Regions from separate parts of the Bradyrhizobium sp. DN3 genome, predicted to be linked through region 1. Evidence: predicted binding sites of a transcription regulator. Region 1 holds the regulator's gene; each other region holds the start of a gene.
What was found. Region 1 encodes PhoB, which activates phosphate uptake and scavenging genes when phosphate is short. Its sites were predicted from a motif close to TGTCATNNANCTGTCAT; they were not measured.

Region 1 (4,878 bases):
GTGTCAATGCCGCCCGGAAAGCCTCGCGAAACGCTGAATCCGTAGTCTTGCGGTGCCGATTTTGCGGGGTTTTCACCACGGAACATGTGGAAGCGAGTCGGCGGACTCTTGCGCGGGAGTCACGCCATATTGTAGCGTTTGGCCTGTCAGATACGACATCTCGTGCAGCGGTTCTGATCCTCTAAGTCCTCATGTACCGGCGTAAACGTTCGGGCGTCAGTAGCGCGCCCGGCGAGCCTTAAGGGATTCTGGCGGCACGGGTTTTTCAAGGCTTAGGCATTCGCTGTGAGGCCCCAGGATGGCGGCGCGCAGCGAGGGAAAGGGTGCAATGACGGTTTTGACCTGGTCCGACGATCGCGTCGAGCAGCTGAAAAAGCTCTGGGAGGCCGGACTTTCGGCCAGCCAGATCGCGGCCGAGCTCGGCAATGTGACCCGCAATGCCGTGATCGGCAAAGTGCACAGGCTCGGCCTGTCGGGCCGCGCCAAGAGCCCATCTTCGGCCGCGCCGCGGCCGCGCAAGGCGCGCCCAGCACAGCACATGATGCGGGTGACCCGGCCGATCTCGCGCGGCAACACCGCGCTGGCGCAGGCCTTCGAGGTCGAGGTGGAGGTCGAACCGGTCACCTACGACAACGTGGTGCCGATGAGCCAGCGGCTGTCGCTGCTGGAATTGAACGAGGCAACCTGCCACTGGCCGGTCGGCGATCCCTCGAGCCCGGATTTCTTCTTCTGCGGCGGCAGGGCGCTGTCCGGCCTGCCCTACTGTGCCCAGCACTCGCGCGTCGCCTATCAGCCGGCCGCGGATCGCCGGCGGGCGCCGGCCAAGCCGAGCACGCGGTGAGTTCGTTCTGAGGCCAGAAATGAGCCGTCGTGCGATCGCGGCTCTACATGATCGGTGTCGTCCCGGCGAAGGCCGGGACCCATAGCCACCGAATGCCATTTGGCGAAGACTCTCAATGATGCGGCTGCACCGTGCAATCAAGACCGCGCCCAATCGATAGATCACGCGGTATGGGTCCCGGCCTTCGCCGGGACGACACGGAAATTGGGGCGACAGCTCGCTAACTCATCCCCACCAAACGCCTTACGTCTGCTCCGCTTTCGCAAACCGATCATCCAGCGCATAGCCGGCGCCGCGGACGGTGCGGATCGGGTCCTGCTCGCGGCCGAGATTGAGCAGCTTGCGCAGGCGGCCGATATGGACGTCCACGGTGCGCTCGTCGATATAGATGTCGCGGCCCCAGACGCTGTCGAGCAGCTGCTCGCGCGAGAACACGCGGCCGGGATGCTCCAGGAAGAACTCCAGCAGGCGATATTCGGTCGGGCCGAGATCGATCGGCCGGCCCGAGCGCGCCACCCGGCGCTTGTCGCGATCGAGCTCGATGTCGCCATAGGCGAGCACGGTGGCGAGCCGCTCCGGACTTGCGCGCCGCAGAAGGCCCTTCACGCGCGCGAGCAGCTCCGGCACCGAGAACGGCTTGACGATGTAGTCGTCGGCGCCGGTCGCAAGACCCCGCACCCGCTCGCTCTCCTCGCCGCGCGCGGTGAGCATGATGATCGGGAGCTGCTTGGTCTCGGGACGGGTGCGCAGCCGCCGGCACAGCTCGATGCCCGACAGTCCCGGCAGCATCCAGTCGAGCACGATCAGATCCGGGATGTGTTCCTTGAGGCGGGTGTCGGCGTCGTCGCCGCGCATCACCGTCTCCACGTCATAGCCGTCGCCTTCGAGGTTGTAACGGAGAAGCTCGGTGAGAGCTTCCTCGTCCTCAACCACCATAATGCGTGCGCCCATGTTGTCGTCGCTCCCTCAGGTATTCGGTACCGTCGTGGCGAAGGTCGTCATATCGCCCTTCGGCCGCTTGTCGGTGATCGCCTGACCCTCGATCATGTAGAACACGGTCTCGGCGATGTTGGTGGCGTGGTCGCCGATCCGCTCGATGTTCTTGGCGCAGAACATCAGATGGATGCAGAACGAGATGTTGCGCGGATCCTCCATCATGTAGGTGAGGAGTTCGCGGAACAGCGAGGTGCAGATGGCGTCGACTTCCTCATCGCCCTTCCACACCGCCATTGCCGCCGGCAGATCATGCGCGGCATAGGCGTCCAGCACCGACTTGACCTGCTGCTGCACGAGGTCGGTCATGTGCTCCAGGCCGCGAAACAGTTTTAGCGGATGGAAGTCCGTCTCCAGCGCCGCAACGCGCTTGCCCATGTTCTTGGCGAGGTCGCCGATGCGCTCGAGATCGGTGGCGACGCGCATGGCGCCGACGATCTCGCGCAGATCCACCGCCATCGGCTGGCGGCGGGCGATGGTGAGCACGGCGCGCTCCTCGATGCGCTTCTGCAGCGCATCGAGCTCGGCGTCGGTGGTGACGACGCGCTGACCGAGCGCGACGTCGCGGCGGATCAGAGCGTCGACGGAATCGACGATCATGCGCTCGGCGATGCCGCCCATCTCGGCGACCAGGCGGGTGAGCTCCTGGAGGTCGGTGTCAAAGGCCTTTGCGGTATGTTCAGTACCCATGTCCCGTCTCCTCAGCCGAACCGGCCGGTAATGTAATCCTGCGTACGCCGGTCGCTCGGCGACGTGAAGATCTTGCTGGTGTCGTCGAACTCGATCAGTTCGCCGAGATACATGAAGGCGGTCTTGTCGGAGACGCGCGCCGCCTGCTGCATGTTGTGGGTGACGATCGCGATCGTGTAGTTCTCGGACAGTTCCTGGATCAGCTCCTCGACCTTGGCGGTCGAGATCGGATCGAGCGCCGAGCAGGGCTCGTCGAACAAGATCACTTCAGGCCGCACCGCGACCGTGCGGGCGATGCAGAGGCGCTGCTGCTGGCCGCCGGAGAGCGACAGGCCCGAAGCGTTGAGCTTGTCCTTGACCTCGTTCCACAGCGCGCCGCCGCGCAGCGCCTTCTCGACCCGGTCGTCCATCTCCGACTTCGAGATCTTCTCGTAGAGGCGGATACCGAAGGCGATGTTCTCGTAGATCGTCATCGGGAACGGCGTCGGCTTCTGGAACACCATGCCGACGCGGGCGCGCAGCAGATTGAGGTCGAGCTTGGGGTCGAGAATGTTGGTCTGGTCGAGCATCAGCTGACCGGTGACGCGCTGGCCCGGATAGAGGTCGTACATCCGGTTGAAGATGCGCAGCAGGGTCGACTTGCCGCAGCCCGACGGGCCGATGAACGCCGTGACGCGGTTGGTGCCGAGCGTCAGGTTGATGTTCTTCAGCGCGTGATGCTCGCCGTAATAGAAGTTGAGGTTGCGCACCGTCACCTTGGCGGGCGCTTCCGGCAGCGGATGCGAGGCCAGGTGAGCGTTGGAACTCACGGATACGGACAGGTCGGTCATTTTGCGGTCCTCTCGGCACCGAGGATGCGGGCGCCAATGTTCAGGGCAAGCACGGTGAGCGTGATCAGCAGCGCGCCGCTCCAGGCGAGTTGCTTCCAATAGGCGTAGGGGCTCTGCACGAAATTGTTGATGGTCACGGGCAGGTTGGCCATCGTCTTGTTCAGGCCGAGGCTGAAGAACTGGTTCGACAGCGCGGTGAACAGCAGCGGCGCGGTCTCGCCGGCGACGCGGGCGGTGGCGAGCAGCACGCCGGTGATGAGGCCGGAGCGCGCGGCGCGGTAGGCGATGCGCTTGATCACCAGCGAGCGCGGCAGGCCGAGCGCGGAGGCCGCCTCGCGCAGCGCGTTCGGCACCAGAAGCAGCATGTCCTCGGTGGTGCGAAGCACCACGGGGATGACGATCACGGCGAGCGCGAGGCTACCCGCGATCGCCGAGAAGCCGCGCATCGGCACCACCACGGCGCCGTAGATGAACAGGCCGATGATGATCGAGGGCGCCGACAACAGGATGTCGTTGATGAAGCGGATCACCGAGGTCAGCTTGTCGTTGCGGCCGTACTCGGCGAGATAGGTGCCGGCGAACAAGCCGAGTGGCGCGCCGATGCCGACGCCGAGCACGGTCATGATCAGCGAGCCGACGATGGCGTTGAGCAGGCCGCCTTCGGAGGAGCCGGGCGGCGGCGTGTTCTCGGTGAAGACCTGGAGGTTCAGGCCGCTAAGGCCGTTGTAGAGCAGCGTGATCAGGATCAGCGCGAGCCAGGTGACGCCGAAGGCGGCGGCGGCGATGCAGAGCCCGCGGATGACGATGTCGGTGCGGCGGCGGCGTGCGTAAATCGGGTTCATGTCACTTCCCCGCCTTCTGTTCCAGACGCAGCAGCATCAGCCGCGCGGCCGCGAGCACGAAGAACGTCAGCACGAACAGGAGCAGACCGAGCAGGATCAGGCCGGACTGGTGCAGGCCGTCGCTCTCGGCGAACTCGGAGGCGATCGCGGCCGAGATCGTGGTGCCCGGTGCGAAGATCGACGAGGAGATCCGGAACGAGTTTCCGATGATGAAGGTCACCGCCATGGTCTCGCCGAGCGCGCGGCCCAGCGCCAGCATGACACCGCCGATGATGCCGACACGGGTGTAGGGGATCACCACGCTGCGGACGACTTCCCAGGTGGTGCAGCCGACGCCATAGGCGGCCTCTTTCAGCACCGGCGGCACCGTCTTGAACACGTCGACCGAGATCGAGGTGATGAAGGGCAGCACCATGATGGCGAGGATCAGCGCGGCATTGAACAGGCTGAGATAGGACGGGGGACCTGCGAAGATTGCCCCCAGCACCGGAACGCCGTCGAAGACCCTGATCATGAAGGGCTGGAAGGTGTTGGCCAGGAACGGGCCCAGCACGAAGAAGCCCCACATGCCGTAGATGATCGACGGAATGCCGGCGAGCAGCTCGATCGCCATGCCGATCGGGCGGCGCAGCCATTGCGGGCAGAGCTCGGTGAGGAAGATCGCAATGCCGAGACCGACCGG
Region 2 (4,878 bases), on a different contig from region 1:
GGAACTCGCTCACCTCGAACTCGACGGGCAGTGAATATTCGGCCTCGAGCCGGGCCTTCAGCACGTCGAGTTGGAGCGCGCCGACGACGCCGACCAGCGCGGGCGCACCGTCGCGCGGACGGAACACCTGGACCACGCCCTCCTCCGACATCTGCTGGAGCGCTTCCTTCAGCTTCTTCGCCTTCATCGCGTCGGTGAGACGAACGCGGCGGACGATTTCCGGCGCAAAGCTCGGCACGCCGACGAAGTTGAAATCCTCGCCCTCGGTCAGCGTGTCGCCGATGCGCAGCGTGCCGTGATTGGGAATGCCGACCACGTCGCCAGCAAAGGCCTCATCCGCGACCGAACGATCCTGCGCGAAGAAGAATTGCGGGCTCGACAGCGGCATGCTCTTGCCGGTGCGCACCAGCTTCGCCTTCATGCCGCGGCTGAGCTTGCCCGAACAGAGCCGCGCAAACGCAATGCGGTCGCGATGGTTGGGATCCATGTTGGCCTGGATCTTGAACACGAAGGCGCTCATGCGCGGATCGGTGGCCTCGACCTTGCGCTGGTCGCTGTCCTGCGCGCGCGGCTCGGGCGCGAACTTGCCGAGGCCTTCCAAGAGGTCGCCGACGCCGAAATTGCGCAGCGCGCTGCCGAAATACACTGGGGTCAGATGACCCTCGCGGAATGCTTCGAGCTCGAACGGTTTTGACGCTTCGGTGACGAGCTCGAGCTCGTCCTTCACCGCTGACACGTCGAGATTCGCATTGAGCTTGGCGAGTTCTTCGATCTCGATCTGCTGCGCTGCGCCGGTCTTGGCGCCGCCGCCTTCGAGCAGGCGCACGCCGCCATTGACGACGTCATAGGTGCCGAGGAAGTCGCGGCCGCGGCCGACCGGCCAGGTCATCGGCGTGGTGTCGAGCGCCAGCGTCTTCTCGATCTCGTCGAGCAGCTCGAAGACGTCGCGGCTCTCGCGGTCCATCTTGTTGATGAAAGTGATGATCGGGATATCCCGAAGACGACACACCTCGAACAGCTTCCGGGTGCGCGCCTCGATGCCCTTGGCGGCGTCGATCACCATCACGGCGGAATCGACCGCCGTCAGCGTGCGATAGGTGTCTTCCGAAAAGTCCTCGTGGCCCGGCGTGTCCAGCAGGTTGAAGACGAGGCCTTCGAACTCGAAGGTCATCACCGAGGTCACGACCGAGATGCCGCGCTCGCGCTCGATCTTCATCCAGTCCGAGCGCGTGTTGCGCCGCTCGCCCTTGGCCTTGACCTGGCCGGCGAGGTTAATGGCGCCGCCGAACAGCAGCAGCTTCTCGGTCAGCGTGGTCTTGCCGGCGTCGGGGTGGGAGATGATCGCAAAGGTCCGCCGCCGCGACACTTCAGCGGCAAGCGGGGAACGGGCCGGCGATTCGGCTACGGTGGTGGCGATGTCGGACATGGCGGGAGCGTTTGGCAGGGAAAATGGGCCTGATCAAGCCTCATTTGGTGATTGCGGAGCCCTCCGGCCAGCCCCATATCGGCCTTTGGGAGGGACGGCCCTCCCTTTCATAGGTCATTGCCTGCGGGGACGGCCCTGCCTTGCACGGAGGGTCGTCATGGCCTGGAGCATCTTGTTCGTCGCCGGTCTTCTCGAGATCACCTGGGCGATCGGCCTGAAATATACCGAGGGCTTTAGCAAGTTTGTTCCGTCGGTCGTCACGCTCGCGGCCATGGCCGGCAGCATCATCCTGCTCGGGGTTGCTCTCAAATCACTGCCCGTCGGAACCGCCTACGCAGTCTGGACCGGAATCGGCGCGGTCGGCACCGCGACGCTGGGCATCATCCTGTTCGATGAGCCCGCGACCGCTTTCCGGCTCGCCAGCATCGCCTTGATCATCTTCGGAATTATCGGATTGAAGCTCGTTACTTGACGATCTGGACCGCCCACCAGCTCAGCGCGGCCACGATTGCCGCGGCCGGGATCGTGATCACCCAGGCATAGACGATCGAGCTCGCGACATTCCAGCGCACCGCCGAGACACGGCGGGCGGCGCCGACGCCGACGATGGCGCCGGTGATGGTGTGGGTGGTCGAGACGGGAACGCCGAGGAAGGTCGCCATGAACAGGGTCGCAGCGCCGCCGGTCTCGGCGCAAAAGCCCTGCATCGGGGTCAATTTGGTGATGCGCAGGCCCATGGTGCGGACGATGCGCCAGCCACCCATCAGCGTGCCCAGCGCCATCGCGGCCTGGCAGGACAGCACCACCCAGAACGGTACGGAGAATTCGCTGCCGAGATGGCCCTGCGAATAGAGCAGCACCGCGATGATACCCATGGTCTTCTGCGCATCATTGCCGCCGTGGCCGAGCGAATAGAGCGAGGCGGAGGCGAATTGCAGGATGCGGAAGGCGCGGTCGACTGCGAACGGTGTCGAGCGCACCGAGGCCCAGGACACGATCGCCACCAGCATCATCGCGAGCAGGAAGCCGACCAGCGGCGACAGCACGATCGCCAGCACCGTCTTGGACAATCCGCTCCACACCGCCGCCGAAATGCCCGCCTTGGCCATGCCGCCGCCGACGAGGCCGCCGATCAGCGCATGCGATGAGGAGGACGGGATGCCGAGCGCCCAGGTCACGATGTTCCAGACGATGGCACCGACCAAGGCCGCGAAGATCACCTGGGCGTCGACGATCGAGGGATCGATGATGCCGGTGCCGATGGTCTGGGCGACGTGCAGCCCGAACACCATGAAGGCGACGAAATTGAAGAACGCGGCCCAGAACACCGCGAATTGGGGCCGCAACACGCGGGTCGAGACGATGGTCGCGATCGAATTGGCGGCGTCATGCAGGCCGTTCAGGAAATCGAACAGCAGCGCGACGGCGATCAAGCCGACCAGGACGGGAAAACCCAACGCAGCATCCACGGCGCGGCCCTGCCTTAAAGCTTACGCATGATTTGATCGGAAAACCGCGGCACACTTTTCCGCATCATGCGCTACACTTGCTCGATGACGATGCTGTTGATCTCGTTGGCGACGTCATCAAAGCGGTCGGCAACCTTTTCGAGATGGTCGTAGATCTCGACACCGACGATGAAGTCCATCGCGTTGCCGTTGCGATGCTTGAGGAACAGCTCCTTCAGCCCGATGTCGTGGAGGTCGTCGACACGGCCCTCCAGCTTGCCCAGCTCTTCCGTGATCGCGCTCAGCATGGCGACGTTCGGGCCGATCGACTGCATCAGCGGCAGCGCGCGTCCCACCAGATTGGCGCATTCGATCAGAAGCCCGCCGATCTCGCGCATCGGCGGCTCGAAGGCGCGGACCTCGAACAGCATCACGGCCTTCGCCGTCTGCTGCATCTGGTCGATGGCGTCGTCCATCGAGGTGATCAGGTTCTTGATGTCGCCGCGGTCGAACGGGGTGATGAAGGTACGGCGCACTGCCGTCAGCACCTCGCGGGTGATGTTATCGGCGTCGTTCTCGAACTGATTGACGCGCTGGCAATAGACCGGCGTCTCCTCGCCCCCGTTGAGCATGCCCTGGAGCGCGATCGAGCCCTGGATCACGGTCTGGGCATGACGGTCGAACAGGTCGAAGAACCGTTCTTCCTTGGGCAGGAAAGCACGAAACCATCGCATCATGGGGACAGGCTACCGGTTGGAAATGGCCCGGCCCGGAAGGGCCGTCATGAAACTGTCATAGACCATTTTCGATCCACGCGCGTGTCATCTCGCGCCCGCGGAGCCGGGTCATCCACCGCTTTCAAGCGACCGGTAAATCGATTTAAAATCAGCTACTTAGAGCGATCTCCGGAAGTAATGCGCGATTTCACCAATGACGCCGCGGCGGAAGGTGAGCACGCAGATCACGAAGATCCCACCCTGGATCACCGTCACCCACTGGCCGAAGCCCGCCAGATATTGCTGCATGGCGATGATCACGAAGGCGCCGATCACGGGACCGAAAATGGTTCCGAGGCCACCGACCAGCGTCATCAGCACGACTTCGCCCGACATCGACCAGTGCACGTCGGTGAGCGAGGCGTTCTGCGCCACGAATACTTTCAGCGCCCCGGCAAAGCCGGCCAGCGTGCCCGACAGGATGAAGGCCAGGAACTTGTACTGGTCGGTGCGGTAGCCGAGCGAGATCGCCCGCTGCTCGTTCTCGCGGATCGACTTCAGCACCTCGCCGAATGGCGAGTTGATGATGCGGAAGATCAAGAGGAAGCCGGCGAGGAAGCCGACCAGCACGACGTAATAAAGCACCGTCGGCTTGGACAGATCGAACACGCCGAACATGTGCCCTTGCGGGATGCCCTGGATGCCGTCCTCGCCGTGGGTGAACGGCGCCTGGAGGTAGATGAAGTACAGGAGCTGCGACAGCGCCAGGGTGATCATCGAGAAATAGATGCCCTGGCGGCGGATCGAGATGTAGCCGGTGATGATCGACAGCACGAACGCCGCAGCGATGCCGACGAGGATGCCGAGCTCGGGCGGCAGCGCCCACACCTTCAGCGCATGCGCACTGCAATAGCCCGCGGTTCCCAGGAACATGGCGTGGCCGAACGACAGCAGCCCGCCATAGCCGACCAGCAGATTGAAAGCGCAGGCGAGCAGCGCAAAGCACAGCGCCTGCATCACGAAGAACGGATAGACTCCCGTGAACGGCACCGCCGCCAACAGCAGCGCCATCACCACGAACACGATCATCTCGTCGCGCATGGCGCGAGGGGTTGTCGGCAGCGTGTCGTCCGTCAGGGTCGTCATATCAGGCTGCCCTTCCCGTCAATCCCGTTGGCTTCACCAAGAGCACCAGCACCATCAGCACGAACACGACGGTGTTGGAGGCCTCGGGGTAGAAATACTTGGTCAGGCCCTCGATCACGCCGAGCGCAAAGCCGGTGATGAT
Region 3 (4,878 bases), on a different contig from region 1:
TTGTGAACGATGGCTCACTGCGAAGTGAGTAGAAGCCAGAACGAAGGCGGCCTATCAAAAGGCCGCCTTCGCGCGTTTTGCGGCACGTTTCGGATGGGCCCGGCCGGTGGAAAACCTCCTCCTGGACGGAAGAATGTGCTGCGCCCCGTAAGATTACGGTGACCATCAGGCGATAAGATTCCCTCTCACGAGCAATGGTGTGCGGCGTTCGACATGACAACAATGACGGCTTCTCATCCGATTTCACGTTGGTCCAGTGCCCTCTGGTCGGGTGCTCTCGGCATCTGTGCGATCGTCGCCGTCATCCGCCCTGCCGAGGCTGATCCCCGCGCCGTTGTCGAATTGTTTACCTCGCAGGGCTGCTCGTCCTGCCCGCCCGCCGACAAGATCATCGGCGATCTCTCCAAGGATCCCTCGGTCATCGCGCTGAGCATGCCGATCGACTATTGGGACTATCTCGGCTGGAAGGACACGCTGGCCGATTCGCGGTTCTCTGCGCGGCAGCGTGCTTACTCGCGCATGCGCGGCGACCGCGAGGTCTACACGCCGCAGGTCGTCGTCAATGGCTCGACCCATGTCATCGGCAGCGATCGCACCGGCATCGAGAATGCGATCGGCAAGACCGACAAGGGCATGGGCGTGATGAGCGTGCCGGTGACGATGTCGCTTGCGGGCAAGCAGATCAGCGTCTCCGTCGCCGCGAGCAACGAGCCCACGGTCTCGCATGGCGAGGTCTGGATCTGCTCGATCGCCAAGTCGGTGCCGATCACGATCACCCGCGGCGAAAATCGCGGACAGCAGATCACCTACCACAACGTGGTGCGCAACCTGCTCAAGGTCGGCGACTGGACCGGCCGTCCGGAAAGCTGGACGGTGCCGATCGAGAACCTCACGCGCGACGGCGTCGACGGCGCGGTGGTCTATGTTCAGGATGGCAACCGAGAGAAGCCGGGTGCGATGCTGGGCGCGGCGTACACGTCGCTGCACTGATTTCACGCGCGCACCAGCCTCGCACTCGCTCTAACTCCCCATGGTGAGGAGCGCGCCCTTGCGCGCGTCTCGAACCATGCAGGCCCGGCGGATGCAGCTCGGCCTTTCTATCCTCCGAGACGCCGCGTGAGCGCGGCCCTCAGGATGAGGGGGAGAGCCGGTGCATGAGGAGAGAGAGAGAGAGAGAGAGAAGGCTCGGCGAGCCGGAAACATCCCGACACAAACAAAAAAGGACCAACTTGCGTTGGCCCTCCTTGTCGCGCGTACAGACCCGATCCTGTCGACCCCGGGGGGCTGGGGGCTGAGGAATCCGGAACCGAAGGACCGGGCCAACGCACGTGAGCCTTTTCGCAGTGCAGGGCGGCAGTCGCTAGGCGGAAAAGCGGCGACACTATGATTCCTGCTAACGATCCCGTGACGGTTTGCCGCGACAAAGTTCCACCATTGCGTGTGTCCCGATTCGATGAGTCGAACGGGGAGGCCCCTTGCGGTAGGGACCGGTTGGCGCAATCATGCAACTGTCATGATGCCAGAGGTTCCGGTTGTCGCGGACGCGGGTCATGCCGTGCGATGAGGAGGCGCTTCCCATGAATCTGATGTCGGAGGATGCCGAGCCGAGCGAGCAGCGCGCGGCGGCGCGCCCCGCCGCTGCGACGACGCAGCCGAATCGGGTGACGTTCAACCGCCTCGAGCTGCACCGGATTCTCAATCTCTACGGCCGCATGGTCGCCGACGGCGAGTGGCGCGACTACGCTATCGACTTCCTGAAGGACCGCGCCGTGTTCTCGGTCTATCGCCGCGCCTCGGAAGTGCCGATCTATCGGATCGAGAAGGACCCGCGGCTTGCGCGCAAGCAGGGCATGTACAGCGTGATCTCGGCGACCGGCCTGATCCTGCGCCGCGGCCACGAGCTCGAACGCGTCCTGCTGGTGATCGATCGGAAGCTGGCGGTGGTGTGAGGCTTTCGTAGCCCGGATGAGCGAAGCGACATCCGGGACTTTGCTTGCACCGTTCCCGGGTATCGCTTCGCTCACCCGGGCTACGGCATCTACTTCCCCGGCACCGTGCGCGCGCCCTCGCCGAGGTCACGTTGCATCATCACCGTATCCAGCCAGCGGCCGAATTTCAGCCCGACATTGGGATGCGTGCCGATCATCTTGAAGCCGCTCTTGGTGTGAACGCCGATCGAGCCGGCATTGGCGGAATCGCCGATCACGGCGATCATCTGACGGAAGCCGCGCGTCTCGCATTCGGTGATCAGCCGCTCCAGCAGCAGCGAGCCGACACCGCGGCGGTGGAAGGAGGGATCGAGATAGATCGAATTCTCGACCGTGAAGCGATAGGCCGGCCGCGGCCGGTAGGCCCCGGCATAGGCATAGCCGGCGACGCGACGATCGAGGATGGCGACGAAATAGGGATAGCCGCCGTCGATCAGCGCGCGATAACGCCGCGTCATCTCGGCAAGGTCGGGCGGCTCCAGCTCGAACGTCGCGGTGCCCTCGCGGACGGCCTGCTGATAGATGGCGGTGATGGCGGGAAGGTCGGCCTCGGCGGTGGGCCTGATTTCAGGTGCGGACATGGGGAGAAGATTAGAGGCTTCCCGCGGCCGCTGGAAGGGGCTGCGCTGCTTCTCCGGCGTCATTGCGAGCCACCGGGTCCGCGCAACGCGCGGCCCGATGACAGGCTCCGCGAAGCAATCCAGAAATGCATCCGTGGAGGCACTCTGGATTGCTTCGTCGCAAGAGCTCCTCGCAATGACGGTGCCTGTGGGTACAGCCCCGCCACAAACAAAAACCCCGGCCTTACGGCCGGGGTTCATGTCGTTCCCTCGTTCTGGCGTTAGTCGCGCTGGCCGAGGAGCTGCAACAGCAGCGTGAACAGGTTGATGAAGTTCAGGTACAGCGACAGCGCGCCGGTGATGGCCGCACGCTCTGCGATGTCACCGCCGGCCGAGGCGTAGCCGTAGATGTAGTCGTTCTTCAGCCGCTGGGTATCCCAGGCGGTGAGGCCCGCGAACACCAGCACGCCGACCACCGACACGATGAACTGCAGCATCGAGCTCGCCAGGAACAGGTTCACCAGGCTTGCAATGATGATGCCGATCAGGCCCATGAACAGGAACGAGCCCATTCCGGTCAGGTCACGCTTGGTGGTGTAGCCGTAGAGGCTGAGCGCACCGAAGGTCGCCGCGGTGATGAAGAACACCCGCACGATCGAGGTGTGCGTGAACACCAAAAAGATCGACGACAGCGAGATGCCCATCAGCGCCGAGAACACCCAGAACAGGATCTGGGCCGTCGAGGGTGCCAGACGGTTGATGCCCGCCGAGATCACGAACACCATCGCGAGCGGCGCCAGCATGAACAGCCACTTCAGGGGGCTCACGAACATCGCGTAGCCGAATGGCGTCAGGAACAGCTTGCCGACGCGGACGGCTTCCGGCGTCGGGACGTCCGTCACGGCGGCCATGTAGACGCCGAGCGCGGCAAGGCCCGTGATGGCCAGGCCGATGCTCATGTAATTGTAGATGCGCAGCATATAGGCGCGCAGGCCGGCATCGACCGTCGCGGCGTCAACACGCCCGGCGGCCCTGCCGAAAGGAGAAGCGTAGTTACGGTCTAGGTCCGACATGGTCGAATTCCCGTTGGTTGGTCCGGTCCGGCATGAGGGTCGCCACGCCGCCGGTTCGTCAGTTCTATCTCGGATACCGCTGCCAGCCGACTAAATTTTGGCTCACAATCGGGGCTCCGAACCCACTCGATATGTGGGAAACTAACACATTCGCTGCAACCGTCCACGCGCGGCCGAATGTCGCCCTCGGCCACAATCCTGACGGGCGGACGTGGTTAATCGCAGGAATCGTGCGATTCCGCTCCCGCGCGCCCATCCGCTACCTTTTGTCACAAATTCCGCAACACCGTCGCGGGCTTTTTGTTCAACGCGAGCAGCGTGCCGGCGAGCCCGAGCCCCACAGTGACGACGAGCGCGGCCGCGACCACGCTGGCGGCGCTGCCGGCCTGCCAGACGAAACTCAGCGTCATCAGCCGCGTCACGATCATCCAGGCCGCGATGCTGCCGGCGATCACGCCGAACACTGCGGTGGCGAGCCCGATCAGGAGGTATTCGAGCGCATAGGCGCCGAGCAGCCGCAGCCGCGTCGCGCCCAGCGTCTTCAGGATCACCGCATCATAGACCCGGTGGCGATGACCGGCGGCGAGCGCCCCGCCGAGCACCAGGATCGCCGAGATCAGGGTCACCGCACTGGCGCCTCGGATCGCCAGCGCTAGGTTGGTCACCACCGAACCGACCGTCTCCATCACCTCGCGCACGCGCACGCTCGTCACCATCGGATAGGCGTCGGCCACTTGCTTGATGATCTTGCCGTCGCCCGCAGCGTTGCTGCCGGCTTCGGTCAGCGTTGCGATATGGGTATGCGGTGCGCCCTTGAAGGCGTTCGGCGAGAACACGAGGACGAAATTGATGCCGAGCCCCTGCCAGTCGATGGTGCGCAGATTGCCGATTCTAGCCGGGATGTCACGGCCAAGCACGTTGACCACGATCTCGTCGCCGAGCTTGAGACCGAGTCCGTCGGCGATCTTCTTTTCGATCGAGACCAGCGGTGGGCCGGAATAGTCGGTGCTCCACCATTCGCCCTCGACCACCTTGGACCCCTTCGGCAGCTCGCCGGTGTAGGTCAGGCCACGGTCGCTTTGCAGCACCCATTCGGAATCGGTCGAGGGCTTGAGCTCCTCGGCGCGCAACCCGCGCGCGCCGACGATGCGGCCGCGTAGCATCGGCACGTCCTCGACCTTGGCGCCGGGGGCAATCTGGCGCAGATAGAGGTCGAACTGCTCGGCCTGCGCGCTCGGGATGTCGATGAAGAAGAAC
Region 4 (4,878 bases), on a different contig from region 1:
CGATGCTGGCCGCTGACGCTGGCGCAAACAGCTCGCGCGCATTCTTGCCGACGACATGATCCCGCGAGAAGCCCCAGAAGCACTCATAGGCGGTGTTCGCAAAGATGTAGCAGCCGTCCTCGATGTTCTTCGCGGCAACACAGGCCGGCACGTGGTCCAGCACCGTTTCCAGGAACTGCTTGGTGGAGGCGAGCTGCTGCGACAGCCTGCGCTGTTCGCTGACGTCGAGATGCGTCGCCACCGAGCCGCCGTTCGGCAGCACGTGAAATTTCACCAGGATGGCCCGTCCATCCGGCAATTCGGTGATCAAACCGTTGCTGCTTGCCGCCTTCTCGTAGAACTCGTCGTCGGAGGCGCCGCCGAGCACCCCGCGCTTGCGTCGCAGCGCGAGGAGTTCGTAGCCATTCATGTTGGCCCGGACATCCGACCGCGTCAGGCCATAGATATCGAGATAGCGGTCGTTGCAGAAGATGACGCGCCGCTGCGCGTCCGTCATCACCACGCCCTGGTTGAGATTGTTCATGGCGGAGGAGACGAAGGCATTGCGCCGCAGCTGCAAGCGCCTGGTCCGGCGCAGCGAGGAATGGATCCACAGCGCGATCGCGGCGAGGAACGAGCAGACGACGATGCCCGCGATCAGGACTTCCCAGATCACGCTGGGATCGAGCTTGGCGAGATCACCTGGAGCGGTGAAGCTGTCCGACAGCGCAAAGGCGCGTGCGGGCGCGACCGCGCCGGCCAGGCACAGGATGGCCTGCACAGCGATCGGAAGCGTGCTGCCCACGTGCCAGTTCTTCTCAGCCATCAGCCACCCGCGATTTCAACGTCGGATTGTCTGGCTTCACGGGTTTGGATCGGGTAAACGCCTGTACGTGCAACGGAAAAATTTGACGCGAAATACGGCAATTGCCCTGACATGATAAATGCTTCCTTAACGGAGAACGGCCGCGCGCCCTCGATTCCAGAGCCGCTGCCACCGGCGCTTCCAGCGGACGTCCTGCACGACCATGGATAAAGTCGATTGCGTCGTCATCGGAGCCGGCGTGGTCGGGCTCGCGGTGGCTCGGCGGCTCGCGCAGGCTGGACGCGAGGTCATCGTGCTCGAGGAAGCCGAGGCCATCGGCACCATCACCTCGTCACGCAATAGCGAGGTGATCCATGCCGGCATCTACTACCGCGCCGGCAGCTGGATGGCGCGCATGTGCGTCGGCGGCAAGCACGCGCTCTACCGCTACTGCGCCGAGCGCGGCATCCCGCACAAAAATTGCGGCAAGCTGATCGTCGCGACCAGCGCGAAAGAGACGGAGAAGCTGCAATCGATCAAGGCACATGCCGAGGCCAACGGCGTGCTCGACATGCAGCTGCTTTCGGGCGAGGCCGCACGCGCGCTGGAGCCGGCGCTCGCCTGTGACGCCGCGCTGCTGTCGCCGTCGACCGGCATCATCGACAGCCACGCCTACATGCTCTCGCTGCGCGGCGAAGCCGAGGAGGCCGGCGCGGCCTTCGCGTTCCACACGCCACTGGTCCGTGCCAAGGCAGCCGCCGGCGGTATCGAGATCGAGGCTGGCGGCGAGGCGCCGATGACGCTGCAATGCGACCTGCTCATCAATGCTGCGGGGCTCTCGGCAACGACGGTGGCGCGCAACATCGACGGCATACCGCTGGACCGGATTCCGCCGGCCTATCTTGCCAAGGGAAATTACTTCAGCTGCAATGCAAGGGCGCCGTTCTCGCACCTGATCTACCCGGTGCCCGAGCCCGGCGGGTTAGGGGTGCACCTGACGCTGGACATGGCAGGGCAGGCCCGCTTCGGCCCTGACGTCGAGTGGATCGAGACGATCAATTACGAGGTCGATCCGTCACGCGCCGAGCGCTTCTATCCCGCGATCCGTAAATACTGGCCGACGCTGCCCGACGGGGCGTTGATGCCGAGCTATTCAGGCATTCGCCCGAAGATCGTGCCGCCGGCGGTGGCCACGCAGGATTTTCTGATGCAGGGCCCGCGCGATCACGGCGTCGCAGGCTTGATCAACCTGTTCGGCATCGAATCGCCGGGACTGACGTCGTCGCTTGCGATCGCCGATCACGTCGCCGAACTCGCAGACATCTAGGCGCCGCGCATAATTTGCACGACGCACATTGCAGCAGGGGTGAGCGCAAAGGCACTCATCCCCGCTTGAAAGGGTACGATCAACTCTACGCTGTTACGGGGGTCACTAGTGGAGCGTGTCGCCTTGCTTCAGACGCTCGATCTGGTCCTTGACCATCAACTTCCGGCGCTTCAACTCAACAATTTGCAGGTCGTCTGTTGAAAGGTGCACGAGAGCTTCGTGCAATTCGTTTTCGAGAAGTTTGTGCTTCCGTTCCAATTCAACAAGATGTGCCTGAATTGTCATTCGAAACCTCCTCGGTAGGGTTGAACCTCAGGATTCGATCCGGACGAGAGACTGTACATCACCGATTCGTTCTGTCGATGGGTATCCGTCGTCGCGGCGTCATTTTTGAAAATTCATATGTAACGAAGCGTGAGTAAGGAACCACGCAAGAAAAATCCATGATATCAATGCGCCTGCGCAGCGACGCAGCGACTCGCAGAAATATGTTGCGGGAGATAGGCGGGCAATGGCCGCAGATCGCTTGCGGTCACGCCGCGCAAGGACGATAATTTCCACAGGGCATCCACAGCCCAGATCTCACGCCTATCGGTTTTCGGCCACCGCAGACATGACCAATGAAAACGAGCGTGAGCTCGAAGTCGAGCTCACCCGGTTGCAGCAGGAACACCGAGATCTCGATGCGGCGATCGATGCACTGCATCAATCGCCCGCGCCCGACCTGTTGCGGTTACAGCGGTTGAAGAAGCGTAAGCTCTTGTTGCGCGATCGCATCGCGTTCATCGAAGACCAGATCACGCCCGACATCATCGCCTGAGCCCTCCGCCGATCTTTCGCGGTGGCTCGCCGTATCTGAATTCGCTTGACTCAAAAAGAACAAAATAGGAACATTCAGGACGTCCCGGCTCCAGACAGGCCAGGGAAAACGCCAAGGAAAAGGCAGAAGGACAACGCAGATGTCGGCAACCGCCCTTCTCGACAACAGCCATTATGAACAAGCCTGCGATCAGGCGATCGCGATGTGCGACGGCAATCTGCGCAGCACCATCAAGGCGCTGATCATGGCCAATGAATATCTGGAAGCCGAGCTGGCGGAATTGCAGGCGGCGATTTCCGCCGGCTGCATTCCGGAGACCTCGCTCAGCAAGATGCGGAGCAAGAGCAGCGCCGCCTGAGTTCAACATCGGAGCAACGCCATGTCGGATGTGACCTACTACGTTGCAATGCCCTTCCTGATCGATGCTGACGGATCGCCCGTCGCGGGCGCCGCAGAGGAGTGCCAGAGTTCGGCGGCCGCGTTGCGGCGCGCCGAAATCTTGTCGCGCGGTGCCGGTCACATCGGCGCGATCGCGTTCAGCCGCAGCGGCGATCCCATGACCGGCGAATTCGGCGACGCCACACTGCTGCGCAAGTTCGGCAATGTGCCGCAAGATCTCACCACGCTGTAGGATCAGCTGCTGACGGGCCTGATCCGTGGCTCGTGACGCCGGTGCGCCTTGCGCACATACATGGCGGCATCGGCTTCCTCGAGGGCGCGGCCTGCGTCGGACTGCGGCCCCAGCAGCGCCACGCCAGCGGAAGCGCCCGCAGCCACGTGCCGGCCCTGAAACGTGAAAGATAGTTCGTCGATCGCCTGCTCGAGGATGGCGGCCTTCGCCTTGGCGTCGGTCTCGCTGAGATTCCACAGCAGCAGCGCGAACTCGTCGCCGCCAAGACGACCGACCATATCCGAGGCGCGGACCTGCCGCGTTAGCGTCGCGGCAATCGCCTTCAGCACCTCGTCGCCGGCGGCGTGTCCGAAGGAATCGTTGATCGGCTTCAGCCGATCGACGTCGAGCACGATCAGCGCGCCGCTGGCGCGGTAGCGCTTCATGTAGGCAATGGCACGGTTGAGCTCGCGCTCGAAGCCGCGCCGGTTCGGAATCTCGAGCAGGAAGTCGGTGTCGGCGGCCGCCTCGAGCTCCGCGACGCGCCGCTCCGCCGCCTTGAGCTTGCTCCGCAAGCCGCGGATGGTCGCCTTGATGGCTTCCGTGGCGCCATCGGCCGGCGTTCGGCGCCGCGCCGGCCTGGCCGGACGCTTGGCAGCGGCTTTGGAGCGGCTGGCGCTGGTCTTTCGGCCCGTTTTGGCCTTCGCAGCACTCGCCCTTTTTGGTTTCTTCATGGGCATCCTGCTCAATGAAGGCTTGCGGGGATTCACCAAGACAGGATAGTGCATTCCCTTCTCCTTGCCACCGCCTTGCGAGCCGCCGGCCGGAACCTTTAATCTGGCCTATCTTTCTGTTTTCCGGGCACATTTGACGTCATGACCGCGCCGATCGCCATCATCATGGGAAGCCAGTCGGACTGGGACACGATGCGGCATGCCGCCGATACGCTTGCCGCGCTCGGCGTCGTCGCCGACACCCGCATCGTTTCGGCGCACCGCACCCCCGACCGGCTGTTCGCTTTCGCCAAGGGCGCCAAGGCGGCGGGTTACAAGGTCATCATCGCCGGCGCCGGCGGCGCCGCGCACCTGCCGGGCATGGCGGCGTCGCTGACGGAACTGCCGGTGTTCGGTGTGCCCATCGAATCGAAGACGCTCAAAGGCCTCGATTCTCTGTATTCGATCGTTCAGATGCCCGCCGGCATCCCGGTCGGCACCCTCGCCATCGGCAAGGCCGGCGCGATCAATGCGGCGCTGCTGGCGGCTTCCGTGCTGGCGCTGTCCGACCCCGCCCTGTCCGGTCGCCTGGCCGCCTGGCGCAAGGCGCAGACCGAGGCGGTT

Region 2: AAE027_RS17600 (DUF47 domain-containing protein) is a predicted target of PhoB. The motif match lies at 3,654-3,670, and genes of this name have one in related genera.
Region 3: AAE027_RS35035 (DUF2794 domain-containing protein) is a predicted target of PhoB. The motif match lies at 1,499-1,515, and genes of this name have one in related genera.
Region 4: AAE027_RS33625 (YdcH family protein) is a predicted target of PhoB. The motif match lies at 2,483-2,499, and genes of this name have one in related genera.

The regions. Positions count from the first base shown of each region.
Region 1 is NZ_JAULLN010000060.1:3,799-8,676, forward strand. Features, by position in the region: gene AAE027_RS38910 (GcrA family cell cycle regulator) at 329-841, shown strand; gene phoB (phosphate regulon transcriptional regulator PhoB) at 1,085-1,792, opposite strand; gene phoU (phosphate signaling complex protein PhoU) at 1,808-2,524, opposite strand; gene pstB (phosphate ABC transporter ATP-binding protein PstB) at 2,536-3,354, opposite strand; gene pstA (phosphate ABC transporter permease PstA) at 3,351-4,196, opposite strand; gene pstC (phosphate ABC transporter permease subunit PstC) at 4,198-4,878, opposite strand, start outside.
Region 2 is NZ_JAULLN010000011.1:1,198-6,075, forward strand. Features, by position in the region: gene AAE027_RS17585 (peptide chain release factor 3) at 1-1,426, opposite strand, end outside; gene sugE (quaternary ammonium compound efflux SMR transporter SugE) at 1,584-1,898, shown strand; gene AAE027_RS17595 (inorganic phosphate transporter) at 1,891-2,895, opposite strand; gene AAE027_RS17600 (DUF47 domain-containing protein) at 2,967-3,611, opposite strand; gene AAE027_RS17605 (branched-chain amino acid ABC transporter permease) at 3,768-4,736, opposite strand; gene AAE027_RS17610 (branched-chain amino acid ABC transporter permease) at 4,738-4,878, opposite strand, start outside.
Region 3 is NZ_JAULLN010000036.1:45,784-50,661, reverse strand. Features, by position in the region: gene AAE027_RS35040 (DUF1223 domain-containing protein) at 214-990, shown strand; gene AAE027_RS35035 (DUF2794 domain-containing protein) at 1,578-1,949, shown strand; gene AAE027_RS35030 (GNAT family N-acetyltransferase) at 2,039-2,569, opposite strand; gene AAE027_RS35025 (Bax inhibitor-1/YccA family protein) at 2,830-3,621, opposite strand; gene AAE027_RS35020 (ABC transporter permease) at 3,891-4,878, opposite strand, start outside.
Region 4 is NZ_JAULLN010000032.1:29,831-34,708, reverse strand. Features, by position in the region: gene AAE027_RS33635 (sensor domain-containing protein) at 1-805, opposite strand, end outside; gene AAE027_RS33630 (NAD(P)/FAD-dependent oxidoreductase) at 1,008-2,111, shown strand; gene AAE027_RS33625 (YdcH family protein) at 2,217-2,396, opposite strand; gene AAE027_RS33620 (YdcH family protein) at 2,725-2,931, shown strand; gene AAE027_RS33615 (hypothetical protein) at 3,071-3,289, shown strand; gene AAE027_RS33610 (hypothetical protein) at 3,311-3,562, shown strand; gene AAE027_RS33605 (GGDEF domain-containing protein) at 3,565-4,275, opposite strand; gene purE (5-(carboxyamino)imidazole ribonucleotide mutase) at 4,417-4,878, shown strand, end outside.